Regions from separate parts of the Micromonospora sp. CA-263727 genome, predicted to be linked through region 2. Evidence: predicted binding sites of a transcription regulator. Region 2 holds the regulator's gene; the other holds the start of a gene.

Region 1 (15,631 bases), 2.6 Mb from region 2:
TGCTCGCCGCGCTCGCCGCGCTCGGCTACGAGGAGCCCACGCCGATCCAGCGGGAGGCGATCCCTCCGCTGCTGACCGGCCGGGACCTGCTCGGGCAGGCGGCGACGGGCACGGGCAAGACGGCCGCGTTCGCCCTGCCGCTGTTGCAACGGATGCCGGACGACCGGCCGGGCGGCGACCCCCACGCCCTGGTGCTGGTCCCGACCCGAGAACTCGCGGTGCAGGTCTCCGAGGCGTTCCACCGCTACGGCAAGGACCTCGGCGCCCGGGTGCTGCCGATCTACGGCGGGCAGCCGATCGGCCGCCAGCTACGGGCGCTGGACGCCGGCGTGGACGTCGTGGTGGCCACCCCCGGACGGGCGCTGGACCACATCGCCCGGGGCACGCTCCGGCTGGGCGGCCTGGCCACGGTGGTGCTCGACGAGGCCGACGAGATGCTCGACATGGGCTTCGCCGAGGACATCGAGGCGATCCTGGAGCACGCCCCCGAGCAGCGGCAGACCGTGCTCTTCTCGGCCACCATGCCGTCGCGCATCGAGGGCATGGCCCGGGCGCACCTGACCGATCCGGTACGCATCCTGATCGCCCGGGAGCAGCCGGTGGCCGGCGAGGCCCCCCGGGTGCGGCAGAGCGCGTACCTGGTGGCGCGGGCGCACAAGCCGGCGGCGCTGGGCCGGGTGCTGGACGTCGAGTCGCCCACCGCGGCGATCGTGTTCTGCCGGAGCCGGGAGGAGGTCGACCGGCTCACCGAGACGATGAACGGTCGCGGCTACCGGGCCGAGGCGCTGCACGGCGGGATGAGCCAGGAACAGCGCGACCGGGTGATGGGGCGGCTGCGCGCCGGCACCGCCGACCTGCTGGTCGCCACCGACGTCGCAGCGCGCGGGCTGGACGTCGAGCAGCTCAGCCACGTGGTCAACTACGACGTTCCGTCGGCCCCGGAGTCGTACGTGCACCGCATCGGCCGGGTGGGCCGGGCCGGCCGGGAGGGCGTGGCGATCACCCTGGCCGAGCCCCGGGAGCACCGGATGCTCAAGACCATCGAGCGGGTCACCGGCCAGCGGATCATGATCGACAAGATCCCCACCGTGGCCGACCTGCGTACCCGCCGGCTGGAGCTGACGCAGGCCGCGCTGCGGGAGAGCCTGCTGGAGGACGACCTGGAGCCGTTCCGGGTGATCGTCGAGACGCTCAGCGACGAGTTCGACCTGATGGAGGTGGCGCTCGCGGCGGTAAAGCTGTCCCACGAGGCGACCCTGCCCGGCTCCGACGAGGCCGAAGAGGAGATCCCCCAGGTCTCGGTCCGCACGCCCCGCGAGGGCCGGGAGGGCCGGCCGGGTTACGAGGCCCGGGGCGAGCGTCGACCGGCGCGTCCCCGCAGCAGCGGCACCACTCAGGTCTTCATCGGTCTCGGCCGACGCGCCGGGGTACGCCCGCAGGACCTGGTGGGCGCTATCACCGGCGAGACCCGGATCGGTGGACGGGACATCGGCTCGATCGAGATCGCCGACCGGTTCTCCCTGGTCGAGGTGCCGATCGCCGTCGCCGACGAGGTGATCGCCGGGCTGCGCAACAGCACCATCAAGGGCCGCAAGGCCACCGTGCGCCGCGACCGCGACGACCGCGGCTAACCCCTGCTGAGGTGTAAGGAGGGGGCCCCTGTTAACGCCTGGTGTATAGAAGGGAACCCCTCTCACCGGCACCATGCCCAGAATGCGGCAACTGACGCCCACCGTTGCCAGGCGGCGCCAGTTGCCGGATGGATCTTGTTAAAAGGGGGCCCCTGCTATACACCAGGCGTTAACAGGGGCCCCCTCCTTACACCCCCTAAGCGGCGGTGAGGGTGTTGTCGGTTAGGGACGCGGGGTCGATCTCGGCCGGGCGTAGGGCCAGGGCGAGCACGTCGGCGACGTCGGCCAGGGTGTGCACGGTCAGCGCCTCGCGTACCTCGGTGGGCAGGTCGTCGAGGTCCGGCTCGTTGCGGGCCGGGATGATCACCTCGGTCAGGCCGGCCCGGTGCGCGGCGAGCAGCTTCTGCTTCACCCCGCCGATGGGCAGCACCCGGCCGGAGAGGGTCACCTCGCCGGTCATCCCGAACTCGGGACGTACCGCCCGGCCGCTGGCCAGCGACGCCAGCGCGGTGACCATGGTGATGCCGGCGCTCGGGCCGTCCTTGGGCACCGCGCCCGCCGGGACGTGCAGGTGGATCCGCCGCCCGGCCAGGGCGTTCGGGTCCAGGCCGAGCCGGCGGCCGTTGGCGCGCAGGTAGGAGAGGGCGATGTGCGCCGACTCCTTCATCACGTCACCGAGCTGACCGGTCAGGGTCAGTCCCGGCTCGCCGTCCATGCTGGTCGCCTCGATGAAGAGCACGTCGCCGCCGGCACCGGTGACCGCCAGCCCGGTGGCCACGCCCGGCACCGCGGTCCGCTCCGCCGACTCCGGCGTGTGCTTGGGCCGGCCGAGGTAGCGGACCAGGTTCTCCGCGCCGACCCGGACCGGCGTCGGGTCGTCGGTGAGGGCCACCGCGACCTTCCGCATGACCTTCGCCAGGGCCCGTTCCAGCTGCCGTACGCCGGCCTCCCGGGTGTACTCCCCCGCGATCCGGCCCAGCGCCGCGGAGTCGACGTCGACCTCGTCGGCGGTCAGCCCGGCCCGCTCCCGCTGCCGGGGCAGCAGGTGGTCCCGGGCGATGGCCACCTTCTCGTCCTCGGTGTAGCCGTCCAGGGTGACCAGTTCCATCCGGTCCAGCAGCGGGCCGGGGACGGCCTCCACCACGTTGGCGGTGGAGAGGAAGAGCACGTCGGAGAGATCGAGGTCGACCTCCAGGTAGTGGTCCCGGAAGGTGTGGTTCTGGGCCGGGTCGAGCACCTCCAGCAGGGCGGCGGCCGGGTCGCCCGCGTACCCCACGGAGAGCTTGTCGACCTCGTCGAGCAGCACCACCGGGTTCATCGAACCCGCCTCGCGCAGCGCCCGGACGATCCGGCCGGGCAGCGCGCCGACGTAGGTGCGGCGGTGACCCCGGATCTCGGCCTCGTCGCGGATGCCGCCGAGGGAGACCCGGACGAACTTGCGGCCGAGCGCCCGGGCGACGGACTCGCCGAGGCTGGTCTTGCCGACGCCGGGCGGGCCGGCCAGGGCCAGCACCGCGCCGGAGCCGCGCCCGCCGACGACACCGAGGTTGCGCTCGGCCCGCCGGTTGCGCACCGCCAGGTACTCCAGGATGCGGTCCTTCACGTCGGCCAGGCCGGCGTGGTCGGCGTCGAGCACGGCCCGCGCCGCGGCCAGGTCGGTGTTGTCCTCGGTACGCGTGCTCCACGGCATCTCCAGCACCGTGTCGAGCCAGGTACGGATCCAGCCCGCCTCCGGGGAGGCGTCACTGGCCCGCTCCAGCTTGCCGACCTCGCGCAGCGCCGCCTCGCGTACCTTCTCGGGCAGCTCGGCGGCCTCGACGCGGGCCCGGTAGTCGGCGGAGCCGTCCGGGGCGTCCTCGCCGAGTTCCTTGCGGATCGCGGCGAGCTGCTGGCGCAGCAGGAACTCCCGCTGCGACTTCTCCAGCCCCTCGCGTACCTCGGAGTTGATCTGCTCGGTGACCTCCTGCTCGGCGAGGTGGTCCTTCACCCAGCCGACGAGCAGTTCCAGCCGGGCGGTGACGTCCGGCGCGGCGAGCAGCTCGGTCTTCTGCGCCAGGCTGAGCCACGGCGCGTAGCCGGCCGAGTCGGCCAGCTCGGAGAGGTCGGTCATCCGCTCCACCGCGTCGCCGACCTGCCACGCGCCGCGCTGCTGGAGCACGGAGGTCACCAGGGCGCGGTATTCGCGGCCGAGTTCCCGGGCCCTGCCGGCCGGGGCGGGTTCGTCGATCTCGGTCGCCTCGACCCAGAGCGCCGCGCCGGGTCCGGGCACACCGGAGCCGATGCGGGCACGTCCGAGGCCGCGGATCACGGCCGCCGGCTCGCCGCTGGGCAGCCGGCCGACCTTCTCGATGGTGGCGATCGCCCCGACGGAGCCGTACTCGCCGTCCAGGCGGGGCACAGCGAGCAGCTTGCGGTCGCCGGTGGCCCGGGCCGCGTCGACCGCGGCCTGGGTGCTCGGGTCGAGGGTCACCGGGATGACCATGCCGGGCAGCAGCACGGCGTCGGTCAGTGGAAGTACCGGAAGAGTTGCCATCGAACACCTGCCATCGCATTGAGTTGAGCGTGTTTGACTCAAGTCGCGGCAGAGCACCGTTGTTCCGTGGTGTGACCCAGGACACGAAGCGACCCGCGACCGAGGGGCGGACAGCCCGACCGACCGCACGACATCTGCCGGCAACGCTGCGGAATCGGGATTTCGACGCCACGCAAAACGCGAGCCGACGAAAGGCGTGGCTTTTGTTGCGCAATTGCCGGGCGATGAGTCAAACTTTGACCACACCCCGCCAGACACAGGGAGTAATCGACGATGGCGAAAAAAGTAATCACGGTGCTGACCGATGACCTCGACGGCGGAAAGGCCGACCGGACGGTCGAGTTCAGCCTGGATGGCGTCGCCTACACCATCGACGTCTCCGACGAGAACGCGGGCGTCCTGCGCAAGGCGCTGGATCCGTTTATCAATGCTGGTCGGCGACTCGGCCGCGGCGCCGCCGAGACTGCTCGCGGCCCTCGCCGCGCCGTCGGTTCGACCGCTCCGGGAATGAACCGCGAGCAGAACCGCGCCATCCGGGAATGGGCGGTCAGCAACGGCTACAAGATTTCCGAGCGGGGTCGCATCCCGGTCGAGGTGGTCGAGGCGTACAAGAACCGCTGAACAGCGGCAGCGCGGATCCGGCCCCCGGATTGGTCACGTCACGAAGTCGAATGGGCACCCGGTGGAACGCCCCCGCCCCGAGCGACGCGTCCGCGAACCTGCCGCGGGCCGTCCGGAACACTTTCCGGACGGCCCGCGTTTTGCCGCGTCAGTTCAGTTGACCTGCGTCAGTTGACCTGGATCCGCACCGCGTCGAAGGCCGGGGTCTGGTTGGCCCGCTCCGACATCGGGATGCGGTGCGAGCCGTCACCGGCCCAGACCGCGCACTGCGCGGTGCCCGAATCCGGCAGACCCGGAATCTGGATGACCACGCTGTCCGGCTGGCTACCGCCGCCGCCGTCCTCGGTGGCGACGAAGAAGGCGGGCACCGGTTCCGGCGCGGGTGCCTCGTTCGTGTTGTTCAGCATCCGGCAAGCGGTGTGGAAGTGGCCCCGGGTCAGGCCCTCGCCGTTGAGCAGCGAGCTCTCCAGGTAGTAGCCACCCTGCCCGGCCGGGAGGAAGCGGTCCCGGACCAGGTTGCGGGTGCTGACCCGAATGGCGAAGCCCTGGTTGCGGTCGACCTGCTGCGGGAACTCGGTGATCAGCAGCGACGGGTTGTTGGCCGCGGAGCCGACCTCGCCGAAGGCGGTGCTGATGCAGCGGTTGCCGTTCTGGAACCCGTCGTGCGGCTGCAACTGGCTGTTGTTGCAGTTGTTGGCCAGCACGTCGAGGCCGTTGTTGCCGCCCCCGTTGTTGCCGCCGTTGTTGCCCCCGCCGTTGTTACCGCCGTTGTTGCCGCCGCCGTTGTTTCCACCGTTGTTGCCACCGCCGTTGTTGCCGCCGTTGGTGTTGTCGACCGGCTGGACCTGGCAGGTGGCGAGGTTGGCGAGACCGCGCGGCCGTGGGCCGAAGCGGTCGATGGCGATGGTGATCCGGTCGAGGGTGGCCCGGCGCTTGCTGGCCAGCGGGTCGAGGATCGCGCTGCGGATGAACGCCTGGCCCCGGTTGCCCTCGGCGGCGAGTCGCCGGTCGGCCTCGGTGATCTGGGTCTGTAGCGCGTTCAGGTTGCGGTCCACCTCGGCGCGGGCCCGGTCGGGCACCTGGGGCAGCCGGCTGACCACATCCGGGCAGGCCACGGCCAGCGAGCCGGTGGTCGCACCGCCGGTGCCGGCGCGGGTCTCCTGGCACTCCTCCACGGTCTGCTGACCGTCACCCCAGTGGTTGGTCACCCAGCGACCGTTCTGCCAGGTGCGGGTGGTGGTGGCGCCACGGGCGTTCGGCGCGGTCGCACCCGGGCTGGGCTCCACGCAGGTGGCCGCCACCGGCCGGGTCTGGTTGTTCTGCCGTCGGTCACCGGCCGACGAGATCTGAGTCACGGCGACGACGCCGCCGAAGACAGCGAGCGTGGCGCCAACGGCCAGAAGTCGCTTGGTCCGCGCGCTACCGGATGGTCGGCGCGACCGGGTTGACCTGCGCATCGAATTGCTCTCCTTCTCGATCCGGTACCTGATTCGTGACTCGACGGACCGAACGGAATCGTGGTGGCACGTTCGACGGGGACCGTCCGAACGCGCCGATGGCACGTCGACGAACGACGATGCCCTTTCCGCACCGTCTCCCGCGCCTGCCGGTGCGGGTTGGCGAGATCCTGTCCATTCCCGGTGAGGTACGGACCCTCCTCGACGGAGGTTCAAAGGAGAGATGACTTTTTTTCCGACGACCTCGATCCGGGGCGACAGGAAACAGAACGACGTCAAAACACCACCGGCGGTGACCGCCGGCCGTGCGCCGTCGCCGGTCAGACCTCGCAGAGATGGTCGTAGGCGAAACCGTCCACGAGTTCGTCGCGGCGGTCCCGCAGCCGCCGGATGCCGTCGAGCAGATCCGCGCGAGGCACCAGCGCCGGCGCGCCGGCCTCCAGGGTCCGCAGCCGGTCGCCGATGGCCAGCGCGGCCAGGTCCTCGGCGAGCCGGGCCGGATCAACCCCGCAGGAGAGCCGGTACGGGTGCAGCGACACCCGCTCCACCAGGCTCTCGCCGGGACGCACCTCGACCCAGCTCCACCCCTCGGCGGCCCCCTCCGCCCAGCGCACGTGCAGCCCGCGCAGGATCGGGTCCGCCAACCGTCCTGCCACGTACGCCTCGAACGTCTCGGCCCGGGCGAGCGCGCCGAGGTCGTTCACCGCGCCGGTCCGCCCGTCGGGCAGCCGGCCCGCGATGTCACGGAACCCGACCGCCGGCTCCTCCGGCCCGGCGGCACCGTCGGCGTACCGGCGGGCCTCGATGACGTACCCGACGATCTGCGCGCCGTGTTCGGCGGCGCGCAATGTGGCCGAGGTGACCCGCAGCACCGGCAGGCCGACGGCGGCGGTGACCGCCGCCATCATGCGCTCGGCCCGGCGGGCGGCGGCGTCGGGCGACGGCGACCGGAACTCGACGGCGAACCTCGGCCGGCCGGTGTCCTCCGCGCAGACCACCAGGTCCAGGAGCATGCGGCTGGCGGTGTTCCACTGGTGCCCGGTGACGCCGGGCGGGCGGCGTCGGGCCACTTCCCCCAGGCGCAGCCCGGGATGCACCCGCTGCCCGGCCCGGACCAGCATTGGATCCCGGCCGCCGGCCGGGACCGTCGACAGCCAGGAGTCGTCGCCACCGGTCATCGTCGTATCCACCCATCCTGCCGTCGACCGACCGAGTCTAGGATGGCGATCACGCCGCCGGCTCCCCCGGTAGGGCATCCGCTCCAGCGCCTCCGGTCGTCACCGGGGTCGCCGTGGTCGCCGCCCGCCACCGGGGGCCGCCACGGCCGCCGCCGGGCTTCCCGGGCGGCGGGCCCGGCCGGACGGCCCGGACCGAGGAGGTGGACGGGTGCGCGTGGTGTCGCTGGTGCCCTCGCTGACCGAGGCGGTGGCGGCGACCCTGCCCGGGCTGCTGGTCGGGGCCACCGACTGGTGCACCCACCCGGCCGACCTTGACGTGCCACGGGTGGGCGGCAGCAAGTATCCCGACCTGGACCGGATCCGCGCGCTCCGGCCCGACCTGGTCCTGCTCAACATCGAGGAGAACCGGCGCGAGGACGCCACCGCGCTGGCCGCCGCGGGCGTACCGATCCGGGTGACCTACCCGCGCACGGTGGACGGCGCGCTGACCGAGCTGGCCGACCTGCTCCGCGATCTGGGCGCGCCGGCGGAGCCCGACTGGCTGGCCGCGGCCCGGCGGGCCTGGGCCGGGCTGCCGCCGACCCCGGTCGCCCGGCGGGCGGTGGTGCCGGTCTGGCGACGCCCCTGGGTGGTGCTCGGCGCCGACACCTTCGCCGGGGACGTGCTGCGCCGCCTTGGGGTGTCCAACATCTACGCCGACCAGCCGGAACGCTATCCCCGGCCGAGCCTGGAACAGCTACGCGCCGACGCACCGGAGTTGGTCGTGCTGCCGGACGAGCCGTACCGGTTCACCCGCGACGACGGGCCGGAGGCGTTTCCCGGCACTCCCTGTGCCCTGCTGTCCGGACGGCACCTGACCTGGTACGGCCCGTCACTGGCCGAGGCTCCCTCGGTGCTGGCCGCCCAACTCGCCACCGGCTGACCGTCCCCTGCGCCCTCCCACGACCGCCGCACCTACGCACGGCTGCCGTGACCGGTGCCAGTCGGGCGTGCCGCCCAGGTCTGGTGGCCCCGGTCGGATGGTCCCGGTCCGGGTGGTCCCGGTCGACAGGGGTCCAAGGTCCCGCCGTGGCCCGCCCGGTGGCCCTGCCGACGCCACGTCCCACGGGCGTCCAATGAAGGTGCCACCGGGACAGCGGTGCGAAGCAAAGAAGGGACGTGGACACGATGACCGCGATGATCGAGCGGAACACCGTCGCCATCAACACCCCGGGGGCCGCGATCGACCGCAAGCAGCCCATCCGGGAGCGGGCCACCCGCTACCTGCTCGCCGGGCTGCGCCTGGCGCTGGGCTGGATCTTCCTCTGGGCCTTCCTGGACAAGGTGTTCGGCCTGGGGTTCGCCACCGAGGCGAAGAACGCCTGGCTCAACGGGGGCAGCCCGACCAAGGGCTTCCTCACCTTCGGCGCCGCCGGTCCGTTCCAGGGGTTCTACAACGGCATCGCCGGCGCCGCCTGGGCCGACTGGTTGTTCATGATCGGGCTGGCGGCCATCGGTACCGCGCTGATGCTCGGCATCGGGGTCCGCGTCGCCGCCGCGGCCGGTGGCCTGCTGCTGGTGCTGATGTGGACGGCCGCCCTGCCCCCCACGAACAACCCCTTCATGGACGACCACCTGATCTACGCCGGGGTGCTGGCCCTGCTCGCGGTGACCAACGCCGGTGACACCTGGGGCGCGGGCCGCGCCTGGGCACGGCTGCCGATCGTCAAGCGGTTCGGCTGGCTCCGCTGACCGACCTACCCACCTCCCCCCCTCGCGGCGGGCGTCACCACCGGTGACGCCCGCCGCACTCGATGGCCCGCACCGCGACGCTCCCGCCACCTTCGACTCCGCCGCAGACGGCCCCGCCCGCGACGGCAGGTCGCCCCCGGCGACGGAGGCGGCTGGTGGGCACGTTCGTTGCTGCTGTGACCGCAAGAGACGTACCCACGGGGCGGATGATGGTTCGGAGACCGGCGCGTACGGGGGCAGCCCGCCCACGGTGGGCGCTCTCTTCACGTGGCGGTCGCCGCTCTTGACGTAGCATCCGGCAGGATTGTGCTGACCGAAGCCGACGTCACAGGAGAATCCGCATGAATCAGGCAGCGAGCAAGCCCGAGATCGGTCCGATCGAGGGCGCCCCGCCGGCCGACCTCGTGATCGAGGACATCGCCGTGGGCGAAGGCCCCGAGGCGCAGCCCGGCCAGGTGGCCCGCGTCCACTACGTCGGGGTCTCGCACTCCACCGGCGCCGAGTTCGACGCCTCCTGGAACCGGGGCGACGCGTTCGAGTTTCCGCTCGGTGGCGGGCGGGTCATCGCCGGCTGGGACCAGGGCGTGGTGGGGATGCGGGTCGGGGGCCGGCGCAAGCTGACCATCCCGCCGCACCTGGGCTACGGCAGCCGGGGCGCCGGTGGGGTCATCAAGCCCAACGAGACCCTGGTCTTCGTGGTCGACCTGCTCGGTCTCCGCTGACCTGTGCGTCCGGCGCCGGCCCCCGTGCCCGGCGCCGGACGCCTCGCCGGCAACGTACGCCACGCCACCTGCGCCGGTGTCGGCCTCGCTGTCGCCGCGGGTGCAGGGCGACGCCGGCGGCCTGCGTGCCGGTGTCTCAGACCGCCGCGAGCACCCGCTCGGGAGCCGGGCCGACGACCGGGATGACCCGGCGCAGGCCGGTGGCGCGCAGCACCCGCTCCACCACCGGTGGTGGGTCGAGCAGCACCAGCTCGCCGCCCTGGGCCCGGACCCAGAGTCGCGCCGCGACCAGCGTGCGGACCCCGGCAGCGGAGAGCACCCGGACATCGGAGAGATCGACCCGCAGCTCCGGCCGGGCCGGCGCTGCCCAGAGAGCGGCGCGGAACGCGGCGACGGTGGCGATGTCGATCACGCCGACCGCGCGAACACACACCGCACCGTCGGAGACGATGGTCTCGACGTGGAACCGCTCCTCGCGCTCTCGCATGAGAAGAACCTATCCGCCGCCACCGACACTTCCACCCTGCCGAGAGGTGGTTCCGGGTAAGCCCAGGGCAGGACCCGCAGGTCCCCCGCATCCACCCTAAGGAGGATCCCCCGCTCCGGGACTGCCGGCACGTCCTCGCCGGCAGGCGCAGGCAGACCGGCGCCATGGCAGGCGCCGGCAGACCCGACCACGGCAGCCCCGCGACCGGCGCCACGGCGGGCGCCGCGAAACCGACCTGCCGCAGGCGCCACCGAACCGAGAGCCGGGCCGGTCGATGTCGGACCGGCCCGGCTGCTACGTGCCCGGTCAGCCGCCGCTGGCGGAGGGCGCCGGCTCCGGCGAGCCGCCGGCCACCGCGCCCGGATCCGGCGACTGGGTCGGTGTCGGCTTCAGCCCGGGCGGTACCGGCAGCGCGCTGCCCTTGGCGAACTCGTCCCAGCTGACGTTCCAGGCCGTCCAGCCGTTGCCCTCGTTGAGCTCGACCTCGGTGCCCTTGACGGTGACCAGGTCGCCGACCTGGGTGACGCCCATCAGCCAGTCGGCGTTGGCCGCGGAGAGGTTGGTGCAGCCGTGCGAGACGTTGGCGTATCCCTGATCCCCCTCCGACCAGGGCGCGCCGTGGATGAACTCACCGCCCCAGGTGAGCCGCTGCGCGTCCTCGACGTCGACCACGTACGGGTCGGCCGAACCCGTCGTGTCGAACGTGGTGAAGTCGTGCTTCTCCATGATCACCATCTTGCCGCTGGAGGTCGGCGTGCTCGGCTTGCCGAGGCTGACCGGCAGTTTCTTCAGCAGCTTGCCGTCCTGGATCACCGACATCTGCTTGGTCGCGTTGTCGATCTCCAACTCGACCTGCCGGCCGATCTTCGAGGTGGCCCGCCGGTCGGCGTCGCCCACCTGCTCCTTGCCGATGGGCAGCCCCTCCAGCGCCGAACGGACGCTGATCGTCGTGCCCGGACGCCAGAAATCGGGCGCCCGGTAATAGACCTGGCTACCGTCGGACACCCAGGACCAGGTGCCCGGCTGCGGCGGATCCGTCTTCACGAACAACCGGCGCTGCACATCCGCCCTGGCCTCTTTCGGAATTGGCGGGTCGAAGGCGACGGTTACCGGCATGGCCGTGCCGTACGTCCGATTACCGGCGAAATACATCGTGCTGGTGATGGCCGGTTTCGACGATTTCGGCTGGGTCGTGAAGGTTGTCTTGCGGGTGGTGGTGCGCCCCTTGTCGCCGGTCGCGGTCACCTCCGCGGTGTACGTGCGCTTCGGCTGCAACACCTTGTTCGGCACCCAGCCGGAGCCGTCCTCGCGGGGCTCCGCCTCGACCGTGGCACCCTTGTCGTCGGTGATCCGCACGGCGGTGACCCGCCCGTTCTTGACGACAGTGCCGATCTCGGCGCTGATCGGCACGTCACTCACGCCCTCGGCGGGCGTCACCGCCAACTCCGGGGCGGCCCGCCCCTCGCTGGCCTGCTTGCGATCGCTGGTACACGCCCCCAGCGCCAGCGGCGCCGCTGCCACGGTCACCGCCAACAGCGCCATTCGCCCCCGCAAACCCATGATGAGTCCCCCCGTTTATTGCTCCGCCTTCCGCCATATTCTCTCCGGCGCGGCACCGACGTTTTAGCAATTTCCGAAAGAGCGCAGACATTTCGGCAGAGACGTTTCCGCATAATCGCACCGCGACGAGCGACAAATGCCTCGCAGCGCGGTCGCGGGCGGGCTGCGATCGGTCGTCCCGGCGCGCGCCCGTTCACGGCCGATGTCGCCGCCGGCACGAAAGCGTGCCCGGCGTCCGGTCTGAGCGACTGGACGCCGGGCGCGGGGATCGTTCCCGCGGATCAGACGGCGGCGATCAGCAGCGCCGGCTGCTCCACACAGTCGGCGACGTGTCGCAGGAAGCCGCCGGCCACGCCGCCGTCGCAGACCCGGTGGTCGAAGGTGAGGCTGAGCTGCGTCACCTTGCGCACCGCGAGCTGTCCGTCGACCACCCACGGCTTGTCCACGATGCGGCCCACGCCGAGCAGCGCCGCCTCGGGGTGGTTGATGATCGGGGTGGAGCCGTCGACGCCGAACACCCCGTAGTTGTTGAGGGTGAAGGTGCCGCCGGTGAGCCGGGCCGGCGGCAGCCCACCGACCCGGGCCGCCGTGGTGGTGGCCGCCAGTTCGGCGGCCAGCTCGGCGGTGGTGAGCCGGTCGGCGTCGCGCAGCACCGGCACGACCAGGCCACGATCGGTCTGGGCGGCGATGCCCAGGTGCACTCCGGCGGACTGGATGATCCGCTGCCCCTCGGTGTCGACCCGGGCGTTGAGCTGCGGGTAGCGGCGCAGCCCGGAGAGGCAGATCCGCGCGAGCAGGGCCAGGATGCTCACCGGCCGGTCCGGGACGGCCGCGTTGATCGCCGCCCGGGTCGCCAGCAGGGCGCTGGCGTCGGCGTCCACCCAGATCGTCACCTCCGGGATCTCCCGCCGGCTGCGGGAGAGCTTGTCGGCGATCGCCCGGCGGATGCCGGTCAGCGGGATGACCACGTCCTGCGTCCCGGCCGGTGCGGGCCCGGCCTGCCCCGGATGCTGTGGCGCCCCGGCCGCGAGCGGATCCGGTGACTGCCCGGCCGCGGGCAGCTCCGGCGCCGCGGCGAGTCGGGCCGCCGCGCCGCCAGCACCGACACGCGCCGCGTCGGTCAGTGCGCCGGCCGCCGCCACCACGTCGGCGCGCCGGACCACGCCGCCGGGACCGCTGCCACGCACGGTGGTCAGGTCCACGCCATGCTCGCGGGCCAGCCGCCGGACGATCGGCGAGATGACCAGCGCCGGCACCGCCGCCGGACCCGACGCGGTCGCCGCCGGCGACCCGGCGGACCCGGCCACACCAGCGGCCCCGGACAACCCGGCGGGCGTGAGCCGGGGCCGGCGGCGCCGTCGGGAGCCGCCGTGACCGGTGCCGTACCCGATCAGGACGTTGCCGGAGCCGGCCCGCTCCTCCTCGCGGTAGACCGCGTGCCCGGCAGGCTCGGCCGGGTCGGCGGCGGCGGTCGGCTCGGCCACGGTGATCAGCGGCTGACCGACCGGACGCGCCTCACCCTCCGCGCCGTGCAGGGCGACGACCCGGCCCGCGTACGGGCAGGGCACGTCCACGACGGCCTTGGCGGTCTCCACCTCGACCACCGTCTGGTCCACGGTGACGGTGTCGCCGACGGCGACCCGCCACTGCACGATTTCCGCCTCGGTGAGCCCCTCGCCGAGGTCAGGCAGCAGGAAAACCTTCTCGGTCATGCCACGCTGCTTTCGGTGAGCCAGCGCGGGTCCGGTCGGTCGTCCCACTGCAACCGGGCCACCGCGTCCAGCACGCGGTCGACCGAGGGCAGGTGGGTGTGCTCCAGCATCGGCGCGGGGTACGGGATGTCCAGCCCGGAGACCCGCAGCACCGGGGCGTGCAGGGCGTGGAAGCAGCGCTCCTGCACCCGGGCGGCGATCTCCGCGCCGACGCCGGCGAAGCCCTGCGCCTCCTGCACCACCACGCAGCGGCCGGTGCGGCGGACCGAGGCGGTGACGGTGGCGTCGTCGAAGGGCACGATGGTGCGTACGTCGACCACCTCCAGGTCCCAGCCCTCCTCCCGGGCGGCCTCGGCGGCCTCCAGGGCGACCGGGACCGCCGGCCCGTACGCGACAAGGGTGGCGTCGCGTCCGGGCCGGCGGACGACCGCCCGGCCGAACGGCTCGGCACGCGCGGACAGGTCCGCCTCGGCGCTGCCGAAGTAGAGCTTCTTGGGCTCCATGAAGACCACCGGGTCGGGATCGTCGATCGCCTCCCGCAGCAGCGAGTACGCGTCGGCGACGGTCGCCGGGGTGACCACCTTCAGACCGGGGGTGTGCGCGTAGTACGCCTCGGAGGAGTCACAGTGGTGCTCCACCCCACCGATGCCACCGGCGTACGGCACCCGGATCACCATCGGCACGCTGAGCGCGCCCCGGGTGCGGTTGCGCAGCTTCGCCACGTGCGAGGCGATCTGCTCGAACGCCGGGTACGCGAAGGCGTCGAACTGCATCTCGACCACCGGGCGCAACCCGGACATGGCCAGCCCGACGGCGAAACCGACGATGCCGGCCTCGGCGAGCGGGGTGTCGAAGCAACGCTTGTCGCCGAACCGGGCCTGCAACCCGTCGGTGATCCGGAAGACGCCGCCGAGCTGCCCGACGTCCTCACCGAAGACGACGACCCGCTCGTCGTCGAGCATCGCGTCGGCGAGCGCCGCGTTGAGGGCCTTCGCCATGGTCATGGTGGCCATCAGGCGTCCTCCTCCGACGCGGCGGCCAGCTCGGCGCGGACCTGCTCGCGTTGCTCGACCAGTTGCGGGGTGGGCTGCGCGTAGACGTGCTCGAAGAGGCTGAGCGGGTCGACCGTGGGCTGGGCGTTCATCCGTTCGCGTAGCCGCGCGGCGTACGCCTCGGCCTGCTCGGCGATCTCGGCGACGGCCGCGTCGTCCAGCACGTCCCGGGCGCGCAGGTAGGTCTCCAGCCGGGCGATCGGGTCCCGGTCGCGCCACGCGTCGACCTCGTCGGCGTCCCGGTAGCGGGTCTGGTCGTCCGCGTTGGTGTGCGGCTCCATCCGGTAGGTGTGCGCCTCGACCAGGTACGGGCCCTTGCCGGCCCGGGCGTGCGCGACCGCCCGGTTGAGCACGGCGAGCACGGCCACCGGATCGTTGCCGTCGACCTGCTCGCTGGGCACGCCGTAGCCGACGCCCTTGTGGGCCAGCGTGGGGGCGGCGGTCTGCCGGGACAGCGGGACGCTGATGGCGTACCGGTTGTTCTGCACGAAGTAGACGACCGGCGCCTTGAACACGGCGGCGAAGTTGACCCCCTCGTGGAAGTCGCCCTCGCTGGTCGCGCCGTCGCCGATGTAGACCAAGGCGACGGTGTCGCGCCCCTGGTACGACTCGCCGTAGGCGAGGCCGGCGGCGTGCACGCACTGGGTCGCGAGGGGGGTGCACTGCGGGGCGGTGCGCCGCTCGGCCGGGTCGTACCCGCAGTGCCAGTCGCCGCGCAGCAGGGTGAGCACCTCGACCGGGTCGATGCCCCGGGCGGTCAGCGCCATCGACTCGCGGTAGGTGGGGAAGACCCAGTCGTCGTCGCGCAGCGCGAGGACACCACCGACCTGGCAGGCCTCCTGGCCACGGGAGGACGGGTAGACGGCGAGCCGGCCCTGCTTGGTCAGCGCGGTGGACTGGGCGTCGAAGCGCCGGCCGATCACCATCCGCCGGTACATCTCGCGCAG
Region 2 (15,631 bases):
GTGGGCATGACCGCCAGCCTGGCCCCGACCAGTGCGCGATCCGTGGCCAGCGAGCTCGTCCCGGGCAGTTGGCCCAGGCGGTCGGTGACCGCCAGGTGCCGACCGACCTCGCCACGCATCCGGGCCGGGTCCTCCTCCCGGAACCAGGTCAGCTCGTCGTCGGCGCACAGCTGCCGGACCTGCTCCAGGATCCGGTCGGCCGGCCCGCCGACGAAGACGTCCTTGGCGATGCCGATGTTGTGGTCGACCAGCGCCACCAGCGCGTGTTCCGGTCCGCCGGAGGCGTCGTCGTAGGCGAAGGTGGCCAGGTACGAGGTCTGGTCGCCGTACACGTCGCCGTACGCCCAGCTGCCGGTGAGGTGGACCTTGCCGAGCTGGCCGGACCAGGCGGGTGCGGCGGCCCCCGGGCGTACCCGGTCCGCGCCGGTCGCCTCCGGCACCAGGGCGGCGAAGACCGCGCGGACGGTGGTCGCCGCGGCGGTCCGCCGTCGGGAGGTGGCCGCGAGGAAGCCGGCCACGAATTCGCGTACCGCGGTGTCCCGGTCGGTCTCCGCGATCTCGTAGACGCTGCCCAGCAGGGCTGCGCCGAGCATCTCCGCGTCGAGCGCCGAGTCGAGCCTGGTCACGTCGCGTGCGGCGTGCAGCACCGCGTCGTAGGGGGTCAGTGGCGTGGCCATGGCACCGACCCTACGCCGCTCACCGCCCAGTCATGCGGTGAGCGAACCGACCGGCGCGCGTGGCGGCGGTGGCCTCACCGATGCCGGGCGATCTCCAGCACGGTCCGCGCGTCGGCGTGCGCGGCGACCACCGCGCGTACCGGGGCGAGCACGTACTCGTCGGAGACGGCAGCGACCGCGCTGGTCAGCCCCGCCAGGGCCCGCTGCCGGGCCCGCCTGGCCGCCCACCGCGCCACCGGTCGGGTCGACGCGGCCACCAGCAGCCCGGCCAGCACCCCACCGAGCAGCAGCAGGGTCGGCGCGGGCACCTCGCCGACCGCCGGAGGTCGAAGCTCCGGCAGCCCCAGGGCCCGCAGCGCGTAGCCGAGGATCAGCCAGCCGAGCCCGGCCACCGCGGCGAGGGTCACCAGCCACTGCACCCAGCCGACCAGCCGCCACCAGGTCCGGGGCCGGTTCAGGTCGAGGTCCGCGCCGGCGACCGCGCGGTCCAGGGCGTCCGGCAGGTCGCCGAGGCGCGAGCGGGCGGCCGTGGCCACCGCGTCGCGCCAGGCGCTCGGCAGCCCCGACGCGGACCTCTCGGTCACCGTGCGCAGCGCCAACGCCAGCGCGGACTTGTCGGCCGCGCTGGGCTCGGGTACGGAGGTCGCGGCGACCAGGCTCTCCGCCGGGTCCCGCTGATCGCCCTCTGGACCGCGCAGGTGCAGCCGGCGCAGCGGATCGGCCCGCAGCCGCCGCCAGAACCGCACCAACGGCCAGCCGGTCGCCGACGCGGCCCGGTGCTGGTACGCCTGCTCGACCGCCGCCACGACCGTCGGTACCCCCGCCACGGCCGCCAGCGCCTTGTCCAGCGCGGCGATCGCGGGATCGTCCGGAGCGAGCGCCGGCCGGGGCGCTCCGACCATCTCGTCCAGCCCGGCCACCACGGCGTCCACGTCGCCGGAGAGTCGACGCAGCGCGGCCTGCCGCTCGGCCACGGTGCGCTCCAGTGCCGTCCGCAGCCCGTCCGGCCCGACCGGGTCGACGATCGTGGTGGCCAGCAGCGGCACCCCGTCCAGCCCGTCCGCGTCGAGCAGCCGGCGCAGGTCGGCCAGCACCCGGGGCACCTCGGCCGGGGGCAGCCGGTCGGTCTGGTTGAGTACGACCACGGTGACGTCCCGATGCTGGTGGAACTCGCGGAGGTAGCTGCGGTGCATCACCCGGTCGGCGTACTTCTGCGGGTCGACCACCCAGACCACGAGGTCGACCAGGCCGAGCAGCCGGTCCACCTCCAGCCGGTGCGAGTGCTGCACGGAGTCGAGATCCGGTAGGTCGATCAGGATCAGCCCGTGCAGGGTGGACTCGTCGTCGCCGTCCAGCACGCTCTCCCGGACGAACCGGTGCCGGGGCAGCACGCCGAGCCAGTCGAGCAGCCGGGTGCCCCCGTCGAGCGGACCCCAGACGCAGGCGTGGGCCATGCCGGTGGTGGGCCGGCGCACCCCGACGGGCGACAGGTCCATCCGGGCCATCGCGTTGAACAGGCTCGACTTGCCGCTGCCGGTGGTGCCGGCGAGCGCCACGACGGTGTGGTCGCGGGACAACGAGAGCCGGGTGCCGGCCCGTTCGATCAGGGTGCGCGCCGGGCCCAGCGGGGTGTCCGGCAGGTGGCCGTCGACGATGCCGAGGAAGCGGTACACCGCCTCCAGCCGGGCGTCCAACTGGTCGGCGTCCACCCGTCCGTCGGCCCGGAACGCCTCCCGGAGCCGTTCGCCGATGCCGGTCACGCCGCCGCCTCGCTGCTGAGCCGCAGGGTTCGCTCGCTCCGCTCACTCACGTGTGCCGCCCCTCGTCGGCCGCGACGCTGAGCGCGTCAGCGGCAACGGCGAATCCGCTGTGCAGCCGGGCCGCCTCCACCCGTTCGGCCGCCTGGCGCAGCGCCGCCGAGGTCCGGGCCGCCGGCCGCGCCTGGCCGGTCCGGGCGAGGTAACGGCCGGCCTCGGCGTCGAGCAGCGCCCGCACCCGTTCCAGCAGGTCTTCCCGGGCCTTGTCGGCCAGCGTACGCACGGCCTGGTCGCCGAAGATGGCCTGGAGCACCGCCTGCCCGGCGACGGTGGTGCCGGCCCCGGTGGCGACCTCCAGCCCGGTCGGGATGAAGGCGGTGGAGGCGAAAACCGCGATCATCACGGCCAGCCCGGTGGCGTTCACCGCGTAGGCCGCCGTGCGGGCCACGAAGCGCCGGTCCGCGCCCTCGGCGCGGACCAGTTCCAGCACGCCGCGCTGCCAGTCCCGGACCAGCCGCTCGGCGCGTTCAGGCAGGTCGGGCGAGTGCTGGGCGAGACCCGGTTCGAGCAGTGCGGCTCCGGCGGGATGGGCCTTCCAGCCGGTGTACGCGTGGTCGGCCGCCTCCGCGGCGACGCCCCGCAGCAGGGTCACCAGTTGGGACTCGATCGCGTCGGTCAGTTCGACGGCCGGCGCCGGGCGCCGGCTGAAGGTGGCCACCACCCGGTCGCGCAGCCGGCCGATCCGCGCCTCCAGGGTGCGGAAGAACTCGCTGGTGCCGATGAACTCCTGCCAGCGGGCGAGCACCTCGCCACGGAGCAGCCGGCCGTCGCGCAGCCCCTGGCGGACGGTGTGGTTCGCGGCCCGGTACGCGGCGAGTACCCGCTCGTCCAGCGTGTCGGCCGCGGCGACCTGCTCGTCGGTGGCCTCGGCCAGGCTCTCCATCGCCGGTTCCAGGGTGGCCAGCACACCGCCCAGGGTCTGCCGGACCACCGCCGCGCGGGCGTCGGCGTCGGCGGCGAGCCGGGCGAACCAGTCCGCCAGGGGCGCGGTGACCCGTCCGGGCAGCAGACCCTGCCCGTCGACCCAGGTCTCCGGCAGCACGAACAGCGGTGCCGAGCCGAGACCCTGCTCGGCGAGCATCTCGGCGAGGTGGGCGGTGACCTCGTCGGTGGCCTCGGCCGGCACCCGGTCGAGCACCAGGGCGATTACCGCGCCCCGGGCCCGTGCGCCGTGCAGCAGCTCCCAGGGGACGGCGTCGGCGTACCGCGCCGCGGTGGTGACGAAGAGCCAGAGGTCGGCTGCGGCGAGCAACTGGCTGGCCAGCGCCCGATTGGCGTCGACCACCGAGTCGATGTCGGGGGCGTCCAGGAAGGCCAGCCCCGGGGCGAGCGCCGGGGCGGTCACCAGGTGCAGGGTGCGCGGATCCGTGCTGGGCTGGTTGGTGCGGGTCAACCCGGGCAGCAACTCGCCCCGGCGGAACCAGGGCGAGTCGGCCGGATTGCAGACCAGGACCGGGGATCGGGTGGTCGGCCGCAGCACCCCGGCGGCGCTGACCCGGGCCTGCACCAGGCTGTTGACCAGGGTCGACTTGCCCGCGCCGGTGGACCCGCCGACCACCACGAGCAGCGGCGCGTCGAGCCGGGCGAGCCGGGGCAACAGGTAGTCGTCGAGCTGGTCGGCGAGGGCGGTGCGGATCCGCCCGGCCGGCTCCGCCGAGGGCAGGGCCAGCGGGAATCGGACCGCCATGATCGCGGCCCGCAGGCCGGTCAGGGCGTCGGGCAGGGTGTCGTCCCCGGTGGCCGCGGGCCGGTCCTCCCCACCGTCGGTGAAGCCGGTGCGGGCTGCGACGGCGGGCGCGCCGGAGAGTGAGGCGGAATCGCCGTTCGTCGTCACCGCTAAAGCGTGCCCGACCGACACAAGGTAAGACAACCAGTCGGTACGGTGCACTGAGTTGCGCCTATCCGACTCAACCTCGACTTGACGATTTCCGGGCGCGTGGCACTATTGAGTCAAGTTCACTCAACTTGAGGTGGGGTCGCTGCGGGCGGCGCCCGCCGGCCAGGATGGCGGGAGGGCCCGTCACCTGCTCAACGTTACGAAGCGAGGAAGCGAAGATGGCACGTGCGGTCGGTATCGACCTCGGCACGACGAACTCCTGCGTCAGCGTCCTGGAGGGCGGTGAGCCCACGGTCATCGCCAACGCCGAGGGCTCGCGGACGACCCCGTCGATCGTCGCGTTCGCCCGCAACGGCGAGGTGCTCGTCGGCGAGGTGGCCAAGCGCCAGGCGGTGACGAACCCGGACCGGACGATCCGTTCGGTCAAGCGGGAGATCGGCACCAGCTGGTCCGTCGACATCGACGGCAAGAAGTACACCCCGCAGGAGATCTCGGCCCGTACGCTGATGAAGCTCAAGCGGGACGCCGAGGCGTACCTGGGCGAGCAGATCACCGACGCGGTGATCACCGTCCCGGCCTACTTCAACGACGGCCAGCGTCAGGCCACCAAGGAGGCCGGTGAGATCGCCGGCTTCAACGTGCTGCGGATCGTCAACGAGCCGACCGCGGCGGCCCTGGCCTACGGGCTGGACAAGGGCTCCAAGGAGCAGACCGTCCTGGTCTTCGACCTCGGTGGCGGCACCTTCGACGTGTCGCTGCTGGAGCTGGCCGAGGGCGTCATCGAGGTCAAGTCGACCAGCGGTGACAACCTGCTCGGCGGTGACGACTGGGACCAGCGGATCATCGACCACCTGGTGAAGACCTTCCGTGGCGAGCACGGCATCGACCTGTCGCAGGACAAGATGGCGATGCAGCGGCTCAAGGAGGCCGCCGAGAAGGCCAAGATCGAGCTGTCCGCCGCCACCACCAGCAACATCAACCTGCCGTACATCACCGCCGGCTCCGCCGGCCCGCTGCACCTGGACGTGACGCTCAGCCGGGCCGAGTTCCAGCGGATGACGCAGGACCTGCTGGACCGCTGCAAGGGCCCGTTCGAGCAGGCGGTCAAGGACGCCGGGATCAAGGTCGCCGACGTCGAGCACGTGATCCTGGTCGGTGGCTCGACCCGGATGCCGGCCGTCACCGAACTGGTCAAGCAGCTCACCGGCCGGGAGCCCAACAAGGGTGTCAACCCGGACGAGGTCGTCGCCGTCGGCGCCGCCCTCCAGGCCGGCGTGCTCAAGGGCGAGGTCAAGGACGTCCTGCTGCTCGACGTGACTCCGCTGAGCCTGGGCATCGAGACCAAGGGTGGCATCTTCACCAAGCTGATCGAGCGCAACACCACCATCCCGACCAAGCGCTCCGAGGTGTTCACCACCGCCGACGACAACCAGCCGTCGGTGCTGATCCAGGTCTTCCAGGGCGAGCGCGAGATCGCCGCGTACAACAAGAAGCTCGGCACCTTCGAGCTGACCGGCCTCCCGCCGGCCCCGCGCGGCGTGCCGCAGATCGAGGTCACCTTCGACATCGACGCCAACGGCATCGTCAACGTGCACGCCAAGGACCTGGGCACCGGCAAGGAGCAGAAGATGACCATCACCGGCGGCTCCTCGCTGCCGAAGGATGACATCGAGCGGATGCGCCGGGACGCCGAGGAGCACGCGGAGGAGGACAAGCGCCGCCGCGACGAGGCCGAGAGCCGCAACGTGGCCGAGGCGCTCCAGTGGCAGACCGAGAAGTTCCTCGCCGAGAACGGCGACAAGCTGCCCGCCGAGAACCGCGAGAAGCTCAACGAGGCCCTCGGCGAGCTGCGTGGCGCCCTCGGTGGCAGCGACATCGATAAGATCAAGTCGGCGCACGAGCGGCTGGCGCAGGTCTCGCAGGAGGCGGGCTCGCTGCTCTACGCCCAGCAGGCCGAGCAGGCCCAGCCGGGCGGTGCGGCCGGTGCCAGCGCCGGCGGCGCGGCTGGTGCCGCCGGCGCCGACGCGACCGGCGGCGCGCAGGCCGGCGGCGCGCGGCCCGGCGCGGACGACGTGGTCGACGCGGAGATCGTGGACGAGGACAAGAAGTGACTGTCCTCGCGGCCCGAGCTCACCGGCAGAGGGATGAGGTAGCCGTATGACCGAGAAGCCCCGAGCCGCCGGCGCGGGTCGGCGCGGGTCGGCGTCGGGTGGCTCGGCCGCCGAGCCGTCCGCCGACGCGCCGCGGGTCGTCATCCGCAACAACCGCAAGATCAGCCAGACCCAAGAGCCGGACGGTGCGGCTGCCGACGCCGGTTCGGACGCCCCAGCCGAGGGCCTGGTCGAGGACGCCGAGGTGGTGGTCGACGCGATGGAGGTCGAGACCACCGCGCTGAGCGAGCCGTCCACGGACGGCCCGCCGGTGGTGGACTCGCCCGCCCAGCCGGTCGGGAAGCACGCGGCGGCCGAGCCGGACGAGGCGGCGGCCTCTGACGGGCTCGGTGCCGAGCTGGCGGCGCTCCGCGCCGACCTGGAGGAGCGCACCCGGGACCTCCAGCGGGTCTCGGCCGAGTACGCCAACTACCGCAAGCGGGTCGAGCGTGACCGTGGCCTGGTCACCGAGCAGGCGACCGGTGCGGTGCTCGCCGCGCTGCTGCCGATCCTTGACGACCTGGACCGGGCCCGGGAACACGGCGACCTGGTCGGCCCGTTCGGCTCGGTGGCCGAGCAGCTGACCACCGCGCTGGGCAAGTTCGGGTTGACCGCGTTCGGTGAGCAGGGCGACCCGTTCGACCCGACCCTGCACGAGGCGGTGGCCCACCAGACCTCGGCCGACGTCACCGAGCCAAGCTGCGTACAGGTGATGCGTCGGGGCTACCAGATTGGTGATCGGCTGCTGCGACCCGCGATGGTCGCGGTCGCCGACCCGGAATAGTGCGCGACGGTGACCGGGCCGTCCCGCCCGCCGAGACCTGGCGGGCGGGACGGCCCGGGCCCGCAGGTGGGGAGGAGGTGCACGGGTGAGTTCCAAGGACTGGATCGAGAAGGACTACTACCGGGTCCTGGGCGTGACGAAGACCGCTTCCGCTGACGAGATCAAGAAGGCGTACCGAAAGCTGGCCCGTGAGTCGCACCCGGACCACAACCCCGGCGACACGCAGGCCGAGGAGCGTTTCAAGGCGGTCTCCGAGGCGTACGCGGTGCTCGGCGACGACACCAAGCGCCGCGAGTACGACGAGATGCGTTCGCTGTTCGGCTCGGGCGCGTTCCGGCGTGGCGCGCGTCAACCGGGCCAGCCGGGCGGCGGCATGCCGTTCGACGTCTCCGACCTGTTCGGCGGCGCGTCGCCGGGCGGTAACCGGTTCGCCGGTGGCGGCATCTCCGACCTGTTCAGCTCGATCTTCTCGGGCGGCGCGGGTGGCGGCGGCGCGCCCGGCCCGGCGCGGGGCCGCGATGTCGAGACCGAGGTGGTGCTCGACTTCCACGACGCCGTCCGGGGAGTGACCCTGCCGCTCACGTTGCGGGCCCCCGGCGTCTGCGACACCTGCCACGGCAACGGCGCCAAGCCGGGCACCCAGCCGCGGACCTGCCCGGTCTGCCACGGTGCCGGGGTGACCACCCGCAACCAGGGTGCGTTCAGCTTCTCCGAGCCGTGCCGCAACTGCCAGGGTGTCGGCACGGTGGTGGACGAGAAGTGCCCGGAGTGCCAGGGCACCGGCGGGGTGACCAAGACCCGTACGCTCAACGTCCGCTTTCCCGCCGGGGTCGCCGACGGCCAGCGGATCCGACTGGCCGGCCGGGGCGAGCCGGGCGAGCGCGGCGGCCCGGCGGGCGACCTGTTCGTACACGTGAAGGTCCGGCCGGACGAACTCTTCGGACGCGCCGGTGACGACCTCACGCTGACCGTTCCGATCACGTTCGCGGAGGCGGTCCTCGGCATCGACCTGCGGGTGCCGACCCTCGACGGAGCGGTGACCCTGCGAGTGCCACCGGGCACGCCGAGCGGGCGGATCCTGCGGGCCCGGGGCAAGGGGGTGAGCCGCCGCGACGGTCAGGTCGGCGACCTGCTGGTCACGCTCGACGTGGTGGTGCCAGCGGGGGTCTCCGACGCGGCTCGGGCCGCCCTGGAGACGTTCGCCGCGCAGACCCCGCCGGCGGCACGGGAACATCTCGACGCGCGGGTGCGTCGGTTCGGTTGATCGGTGAAGTGCTGCGGAGGTGAGCAGGATGAACGGGTTCGTCGGCTCGGATGACCCTGCCTACGAGGCCAAAGTGCTGATGATCTCGGTTGCGGCGCGGATGGCGGGGATGCACCCGCAGACGCTGCGCCAGTACGACCGGCTCGGCCTCGTGCAGGCGGGCCGGGCGGCCGGCGGCGGGCGCCGGTACAGCGTCCGGGACGTGGTGCTGCTGCGCGAGGTGCAGCGGCTCAGCCAGGACGACGGGGTCAACCTCGCCGGGATCAAACGGATCATCGGGCTGGAACAGCTGCTGGAGCAGGCCCAGCAGCGGGTCGCCCAGTTGGAGGCCGAGCTGGAGGCCGCGTACCGCCGGATGGCCGAGCTGGAGTCGCTGGCCCGCTTCCCCGGCCGCGACCTGGTCCCGACCAGCCAGACCTCCACCGCACTGGTGGTGTGGCGTCCCCGTCGCAGCTGACCGCCGGTGGCGCTCTGCCCGTCTCTGCCGTACTTCGGCAAACCCGAGCGGGAGTCGGGCTGGCTCCGTTAACCTCGTTAATCAGGTCCAACCATCTCAATCCGGACTCCGATCTGGCGGGGGGAGCCATGACGGAAGCGGCGAAGAAGGTGGCCGAATCGGCGGAGCATCGGCTCGACCGCTTGGCCGAGGACGTCCGCATGCGGTTCGACCGGATCGTCAAGGGACGCTTCTCCGACCAGGTCAAGAGCGGCCGGTTCAGCGGTCAGGGGACTCAGGGTGGCCACGGCGCCGGCCAGGCACGTTCCGCACGGCACCGCCGGGAGCGGGGCGGATCGGCACACTGACGACCCGTCGACGTGCGGGCCGGGAGCCACGGGGGGTCCCGGCCCGTTCGCCGTCGTGGCCGCGCGGGGGGCCGGGCCCGTTCGCCGTCGTGGGACGTGCGGGCCGTCCCGAAGAGCCTCAGAGCCGCCGGCCCTCCCGGACCAGCCCGCCCTCGCACCACTCGCGGTAGACGAACAGGTTCGGCCGGGTCAGCAGCATCCGGCTGTTGTGGGCCCAGACGCGCATCATCTCGTCGCCGTTCCGCTCGGCCTGGTCGACCAGCTTGCGGAAGCGCCGCTTCGGATGGGCCCGGAAGTTCGTCCGGATCCCGTCCGCGGCGTAGATGTAGAGGCAGTGCAGGGCGAACCGGCGGGCCGGGCAGTGCGCGTCCATGGCCAGATCGAACAGTGTCATCACCAGCCGGTCGCCGGAGACGAGCAGGTCCCAGTCCGGCGGCATGGAGGTCAACGGGACCGAATCCGGGTGGTACGCCCACGCTCGCAACTCCGCCGGGCTTGGGTCGACGGGGTTGGCAAAGCCGTGGAACGTTGACTCCTGCACGCTCACCGGCCAACCTTCCGTTCGCGCCCGCAGGGGCGTCGGCCCGCCGCGAACCCTGGCTGCTGGGGCGACACGTTAACGCGGTACCGGTGAGTATGGGTAGCCCCTACAGGAAGCAATTCCGCAACTGTTGGCAGAGCCGGGGCGTCCGGACGGTCGACCCGGCCGTCTACCGTCACGCCCGGTCCGCGGTCGGGGTGGTCCGGGTCCGCTGCGCCGCCGCCCGCGCCCGCAGCCACCGCTTGAACCAGGCGAAATCCGGCAGCCGGGCCAGTATCGGACCGGTGACGACCGTGATCAGCACGTACGTCGCGGCGAGCGCCGCCAGTTTCGGCTCGACGCTGCCGGCGCTCACCGCGAGCCCGGCAATGACGATGGAGAATTCGCCCCGGGGCACCAGCGCCAACCCCGCCCGCCATCGGCCCGGCTCGGCGATGCCGACCCGTCGCGCCGCCAGGTAGCCGGTCAGCGTCTTGGTGGTCATGGTGATCAGCGCCAGCAGCAGCGCGGGCAGCAGCACCGGCGGGATGTGGCGGGGGTCGGTGGCCAGCCCGAAGAAGACGAAGAAGACGGCGGCGAAGAGGTCGCGCAGCGGGGTCAGCAACTCGGCGGCGTGGTGCGCCACCGGACCGGAGAGCGCGATGCCGACCAGGAACGCGCCGACCGCCGCCGACACCTGGAGCTGCGCCGCGACCCCGGCCACCAGCAGGGTCAGGCCGAGCACCCCGAGCAGCAGCGCCTCGGCGTTGTCGGCGGACATCGCCTTGGAGATCAGATTTCCGTACCGGAGCGCGACCACCAGCACCGTGACCACCGTCAGCACGGCGATCCCGAGAGCGATGCCGCCCTGGACCAAACCGACGCCGGCCAGCAGCGCGGTGGCCAGCGGCAGGTAGAACGCCATCGCCAGGTCCTCGACCACGAGCACCGAGAGGATCACCGGGGTCTCCCGGTTACCGAGCCGGCCCAGGTCGGCCAGGATCTTGGCGATCACGCCGGAGGACGAGATCCAGGTGATCCCGCCGAGCACCACCGCGGCCACCCAGCCCCAGCCGAGCAGCAGGGCGAACGCCGCGCCCGGCAGCGCGTTGAGCACCGCGTCGATCAGCCCGGCCGGCGCGGCCGACCGCAGGTTGCCGACCAGCTCGTCGGCCGAGTATTCGAGACCGAGCATCACCAGCAGCAGGATCACGCCGATCTCGGCGCCGATGGCGAAGAACTCCTCACTGGCGCTCAGCTCCAGGATGCCGCCGTGGCCGAAGGCCAGCCCCGCGAGCAGGTACAACGGGATCGGGGAGAGCCCGACCCGCCGGCCGAGCCGGCCGAGCAACCCGAGCAGGAAAAGCAGCGCGCCGACCTCGATGAGCAGGCTGGTGAAGTCGTGCATCCGGGGCTCAGCCGGTGAGGTCGTTGTCGGCGAAGATCGCGCCCACTCCGTCCAGGCCCTGCCGGTTGCCGACGACGACCACCACGTCGCCCGCCTCGAAGCGGAAGGTCGGCACCGGCGAGACGATCACCTCGCCGCGGCGCAGGACGGCCACGATCGAGGCACCGGTACGGGAGCGGACCTTCGCGTCGCCCAGTGGCCGATTGACGTAGACGGAGGAGGCCGGGATCGCTATCTGCTCGGTGAGCAGCCCGGCGGCCTGCTCGCGCACCCCGGAGAGCTGCCCGAGGATCAGTGACGCGCCCAGGATGTCGGCGAGCGCCTCGGCCTCGTCGTCGGTGAGCGGAATGTCCGCTGCGCAGCCGTCCGGGTCGTCGGGGTCGTACAGGACCAGGTCGCGGCGACCGTTGCGGTGGGAGACCACGCCGAGCCGGCGGCCGGACTCCGTCACCATGTCGTGACGCACGCCGATCCCCGGTAGGGCAGTCTGTTCGACACGTACTCGCACGGGCTCAGGCTACTCTCGCGACGGAGGCGGAATGTTTGTGCTCCGAACCCGCCCTCTGGTCCTGTCTGCGCTGGTAGCAGTCCTGGCCGGCTGCTCCATCGGGGACGTTCGCCGGCCCCCGCCCGCGCCGACGCCGCCGAGCCCCTCCCCGACCGGAACAAGGCCGTTCCCGGAGTCCGTCGGGGAGATCCGCCACACCCGGCTCGCTGTCCCCGAGCGGTACGACCAGCCGCACGTCGAGTTCGTCGACGCCGATCAGGGATACGCCCTCTTCGCTGCCTGCGACGGCCAGCCACCCGGCCCCGACTGCCAGGCCCTGCTGTTCGCGACTCCGGACGGCGGCCGGTCCTGGCGGCGGCTGCGCCACCCGAAGCCGGTCGCCGACAACCATCAGCTCTACACCGTTCCCGGAATACTGGCCCTGAGGGCCGAGCCGTACGGCTGGTGGACGTCCACCGACGGCGGCCACAATTTCCAGCACAGCCCGGGCGAGACCCCGCCCCCGCAGTGGCAGGCGGCCCAGGGGCGGATCCAGCTCATCGGAGACTCGGGAAGGGTCGGCCTGTGGGATGGCAGCGCCCTGCGGCCGGTGCCCGCCCAGCCACCGATGCCCGCGCTGAACACGGTCGCGCAGACCGACGGCAAGACGGTGTCCGGAGACGGCACCGAGTACCGCGGGCTGGTGGTGGCGGCGGGAGCGAGTGAGGACGGCCGACTCCACGCCGCGATCTCCTGGGACGAAGGGCGGAGCTGGCAGCGGACCCCGGTTCCCGCGCCCGAGGGCGAGGTGGGCCGGCTCCGGCTGGCGGCAGTAGCCGGCGATCTCTGGCTGATCGGCGAGCGACCCGACCGTACGGGCTTCCCGGCGCTGTGGCGCTTCACGGCCCGGAAGTGGCATCTGGAGTCGACCCAGGGGCACCCGGAGTCGGGGCAGGTGGTCCCGCTCGGCGGCGGGATTGCGGCGGTGGTCGGCCCCCGGGGCGCGGGCGCGATCACCGAGGGTCGGTACGTCGACCTGCCCTGGCCGCTCACCGTCGGGCACCACCTGCGGCTGCTGCCCGACGGCACCCTCGTCGCGGTCACCCCGGACGCCGTCCTGCTCGGCACCGGCATCTTCGCCGACCGCACCTGGACAGCGGTAACCCTCGGCACGGACTGACCCCGCGACCGTAATCCAGCTCTCAGGGCGGGATTGGAGTGGTGTAGATCACAGCCTGCGAGTTGAGTGGAATAGGCTCAACTCTGGTTCTGTCGGTATCAGTGGACACACCGATCCAGGGGAGCCCATGAACACCGAACGCTTCACCACCAAGAGCCGCGAGACCATCACCGGTGCCGTCGCCCTGGCGAACCAGCGCGGGCACGCCACCGTGGAGCCGTGGCACCTGCTGCTGTCGCTGTTGGACACCGAGGGCTCGACCGCGGCCGGCCTGCTGCGCGCAGTCGGGGCCGACCCCGCCGAGCTGCGCCGGGCCGCCCAGCGGGCTGTCGACGCGCTGCCCGCGGCCCGTGGTTCCAGCATCGCGGAGCCGACCCTGGCCCGCGAGTTCGTCAACGCCATCGGGGCCGCCGAGCAGATCGCCCGGCCGCTCGGGGACGAGTACACCTCCACCGAACACCTGCTGGCCGGGCTGGCCCGGGTCGGCGGCGCTGTCTCCGGGGCGCTGAAGGCCGCCGGAGCCACCGAGGAGAACCTGGTCGCCGCGTTCCCGACCGTTCGGGGCGGGGACCGCCGGGTCACCACCGCCGACCCGGAGCAGACCTACCAGGCGCTGGCCAAGTACGGCGTCGACCTCACCGCGAGCGCCCGGGAGGGCAAGATCGACCCGGTGATCGGCCGGGACTCCGAGATCCGCCGGGTGATCCAGGTGCTGTCCCGGCGTACCAAGAACAACCCGGTGCTGATCGGCGAGCCGGGCGTCGGCAAGACCGCCATCGTCGAGGGCCTGGCCCAGCGGATCGTCGCCGGTGACGTGCCCGAGTCGCTGCGCGACAAGAAGCTGGTCTCGCTCGACCTCGGCGCGATGGTCGCCGGTGCGTCGTACCGGGGTCAGTTCGAGGAGCGGCTCAAGTCCGTCCTGGAGGAGATCAAGAACTCGGACGGGCAGGTCATCACCTTCCTCGACGAGCTGCACACCGTGGTCGGCGCGGGCAAGGGCGAGGGCTCGATGGACGCCGGCAACATGCTCAAGCCGATGCTGGCCCGTGGTGAGCTGCGCATGGTCGGGGCGACCACGCTGGACGAGTACCGCGAGCACATCGAGAAGGACCCGGCCCTGGAGCGGCGCTTCCAGCCGGTGCTGGTCGGCGAGCCCACCGTCGAGGACACCATCGGCATCCTCCGCGGCCTCAAGGAACGCTACGAGGTGCACCACGGCGTACGCATCACCGACGCCGCCCTGGTCGCCGCCGCCGCCCTCTCCGACCGCTACATCACCGACCGGTTCCTGCCGGACAAGGCGATCGACCTGGTCGACGAGTCCGCGTCCCGGCTCCGGATGGAGATCGACTCCCGGCCGGTCGAGGTGGACGAGATCGAGCGGGCGGTACGCCGGCTGGAGATCGAGGAGATGGCGCTGGCCAAGGAGCCGGACCCGGCCTCCGCCGAGCGTCTTGAACGGCTCCGCAAGGAGCTGGCCGACAAGCGCGAGCAGCTCACCGCGCTCTCCGAGCGCTGGCAGCTGGAGAAGAGCCACATCAGCAAGCTCTCCACCGCCAAGGAGGAGCTGGAGCGGCTCGGCGGCGAGGCCGAGCGGGCCGAGCGCGACGGTGAGCTGGAGCGCGCCGCCGAGCTGCGCTACGGCCGCATCCCCGCCCTCAAGGCCGACCTGGCGAGGGCCGAGGAGGAACTGGCCCGGCTCCATGCCGCCGGCGCGATGCTGAAGGAGGAGGTCGGCGCGGACGACATCGCCGCCGTCGTCGCCTCCTGGACCGGCATCCCCGCCGGCCGGTTGCTGGAGGGCGAGACCGCCAAGCTGCTCCGGATGGAGGAGTCGCTGGGCGAGCGCGTGGTCGGCCAGGCCGAGGCGGTCGGCGCGGTCTCCGACGCGGTACGCCGGGCGCGGGCCGGCGTCGCCGACCCGGACCGCCCGACCGGCAGTTTCCTCTTCCTCGGCCCGACCGGTGTCGGCAAGACCGAGCTGGCCAAGGCGCTCGCCGGGTTCCTCTTCGACGACGAGCGGGCCATGGTCCGCATCGACATGAGCGAGTACGGCGAGAAGCACTCCGTGGCCCGGCTGGTCGGTGCCCCGCCCGGCTATGTCGGGTACGAGGAGGGCGGCCAGCTCACCGAGGCGGTGCGCCGCCGGCCGTACTCGGTGATCCTGCTGGACGAGGTGGAGAAGGCCCACCCGGATGTCTTCGACGTCCTGCTCCAGGTGCTCGACGACGGCCGGCTCACCGATGGCCAGGGCCGTACGGTCGACTTCCGCAACGCGATTCTGATTCTCACCTCGAACCTCGGTTCCGCGGTGATCAGCGATCTGACGCTGGCCGAGGAGCAGCGCCGGGAGGGCGTCCTCGCGGTGGTCCGGGCCCACTTCAAGCCGGAGTTCCTCAACCGGCTCGACGACATCGTGGTCTTCGCCGCCCTCCAGGGCGATGACCTGCGGGCCATCGTGGACATCCAGCTGGCGCGGATGCGCCATCGTCTCGCCGACCGCCGGTTGTCGTTGGACATCACCGACGCCGCGCGGACCTGGCTCGCCGAGCACGGATACGACCCGATCTACGGTGCCCGTCCGCTGCGCCGGCTGGTCCAGTCCGCGATCGGCGACCAGCTCGCCAGGGCCCTGCTCGCCGGCCAGATCCGGGACGGCGACACGGTCCGGGTCGACCTCGCCGACGGCAAGGACGGCTTGGC

What was found. The regulator HspR, encoded in region 2, represses chaperone genes until heat shock. The targets are predictions, from matches to a motif close to TTGAGTNNNNNNNACTCAA.
Region 1: the regulator HspR is predicted to act here: its motif matches at 4,188-4,206, upstream of lon (endopeptidase La).

What each region holds. Positions count from the first base shown of each region.
Region 1 covers NZ_CP192031.1:4,735,721-4,751,351, forward strand. The annotation lists gene ACQPYA_RS20630 (DEAD/DEAH box helicase) at 1-1,631, shown strand, start outside; gene lon (endopeptidase La) at 1,828-4,164, opposite strand; gene ACQPYA_RS20640 (histone-like nucleoid-structuring protein Lsr2) at 4,438-4,785, shown strand; gene ACQPYA_RS20645 (hypothetical protein) at 4,953-6,242, opposite strand; gene ACQPYA_RS20650 (hypothetical protein) at 6,563-7,420, opposite strand; gene ACQPYA_RS20655 (helical backbone metal receptor) at 7,629-8,342, shown strand; gene ACQPYA_RS20660 (hypothetical protein) at 8,579-9,151, shown strand; gene ACQPYA_RS20665 (FKBP-type peptidyl-prolyl cis-trans isomerase) at 9,493-9,873, shown strand; gene ACQPYA_RS20670 (STAS domain-containing protein) at 10,010-10,360, opposite strand; gene ACQPYA_RS20675 (Ig-like domain-containing protein) at 10,667-11,902, opposite strand; gene ACQPYA_RS20680 (dihydrolipoamide acetyltransferase family protein) at 12,202-13,632, opposite strand; gene ACQPYA_RS20685 (alpha-ketoacid dehydrogenase subunit beta) at 13,629-14,645, opposite strand; gene pdhA (pyruvate dehydrogenase (acetyl-transferring) E1 component subunit alpha) at 14,645-15,631, opposite strand, start outside.
Region 2 covers NZ_CP192031.1:189,150-204,780, reverse strand. The annotation lists gene ACQPYA_RS00930 (hypothetical protein) at 1-677, opposite strand, end outside; gene ACQPYA_RS00925 (GTPase) at 752-2,437, opposite strand; gene ACQPYA_RS00920 (ABC transporter) at 2,484-4,328, opposite strand; gene dnaK (molecular chaperone DnaK) at 4,550-6,442, shown strand; gene grpE (nucleotide exchange factor GrpE) at 6,489-7,265, shown strand; gene dnaJ (molecular chaperone DnaJ) at 7,351-8,529, shown strand; gene ACQPYA_RS00900 (heat shock protein transcriptional repressor HspR) at 8,558-8,986, shown strand; gene ACQPYA_RS00895 (hypothetical protein) at 9,115-9,333, shown strand; gene ACQPYA_RS00890 (hypothetical protein) at 9,452-9,880, opposite strand; gene ACQPYA_RS00885 (cation:proton antiporter) at 10,050-11,261, opposite strand; gene ACQPYA_RS00880 (cation:proton antiporter regulatory subunit) at 11,269-11,769, opposite strand; gene ACQPYA_RS00875 (hypothetical protein) at 11,801-12,928, shown strand; gene clpB (ATP-dependent chaperone ClpB) at 13,056-15,631, shown strand, end outside.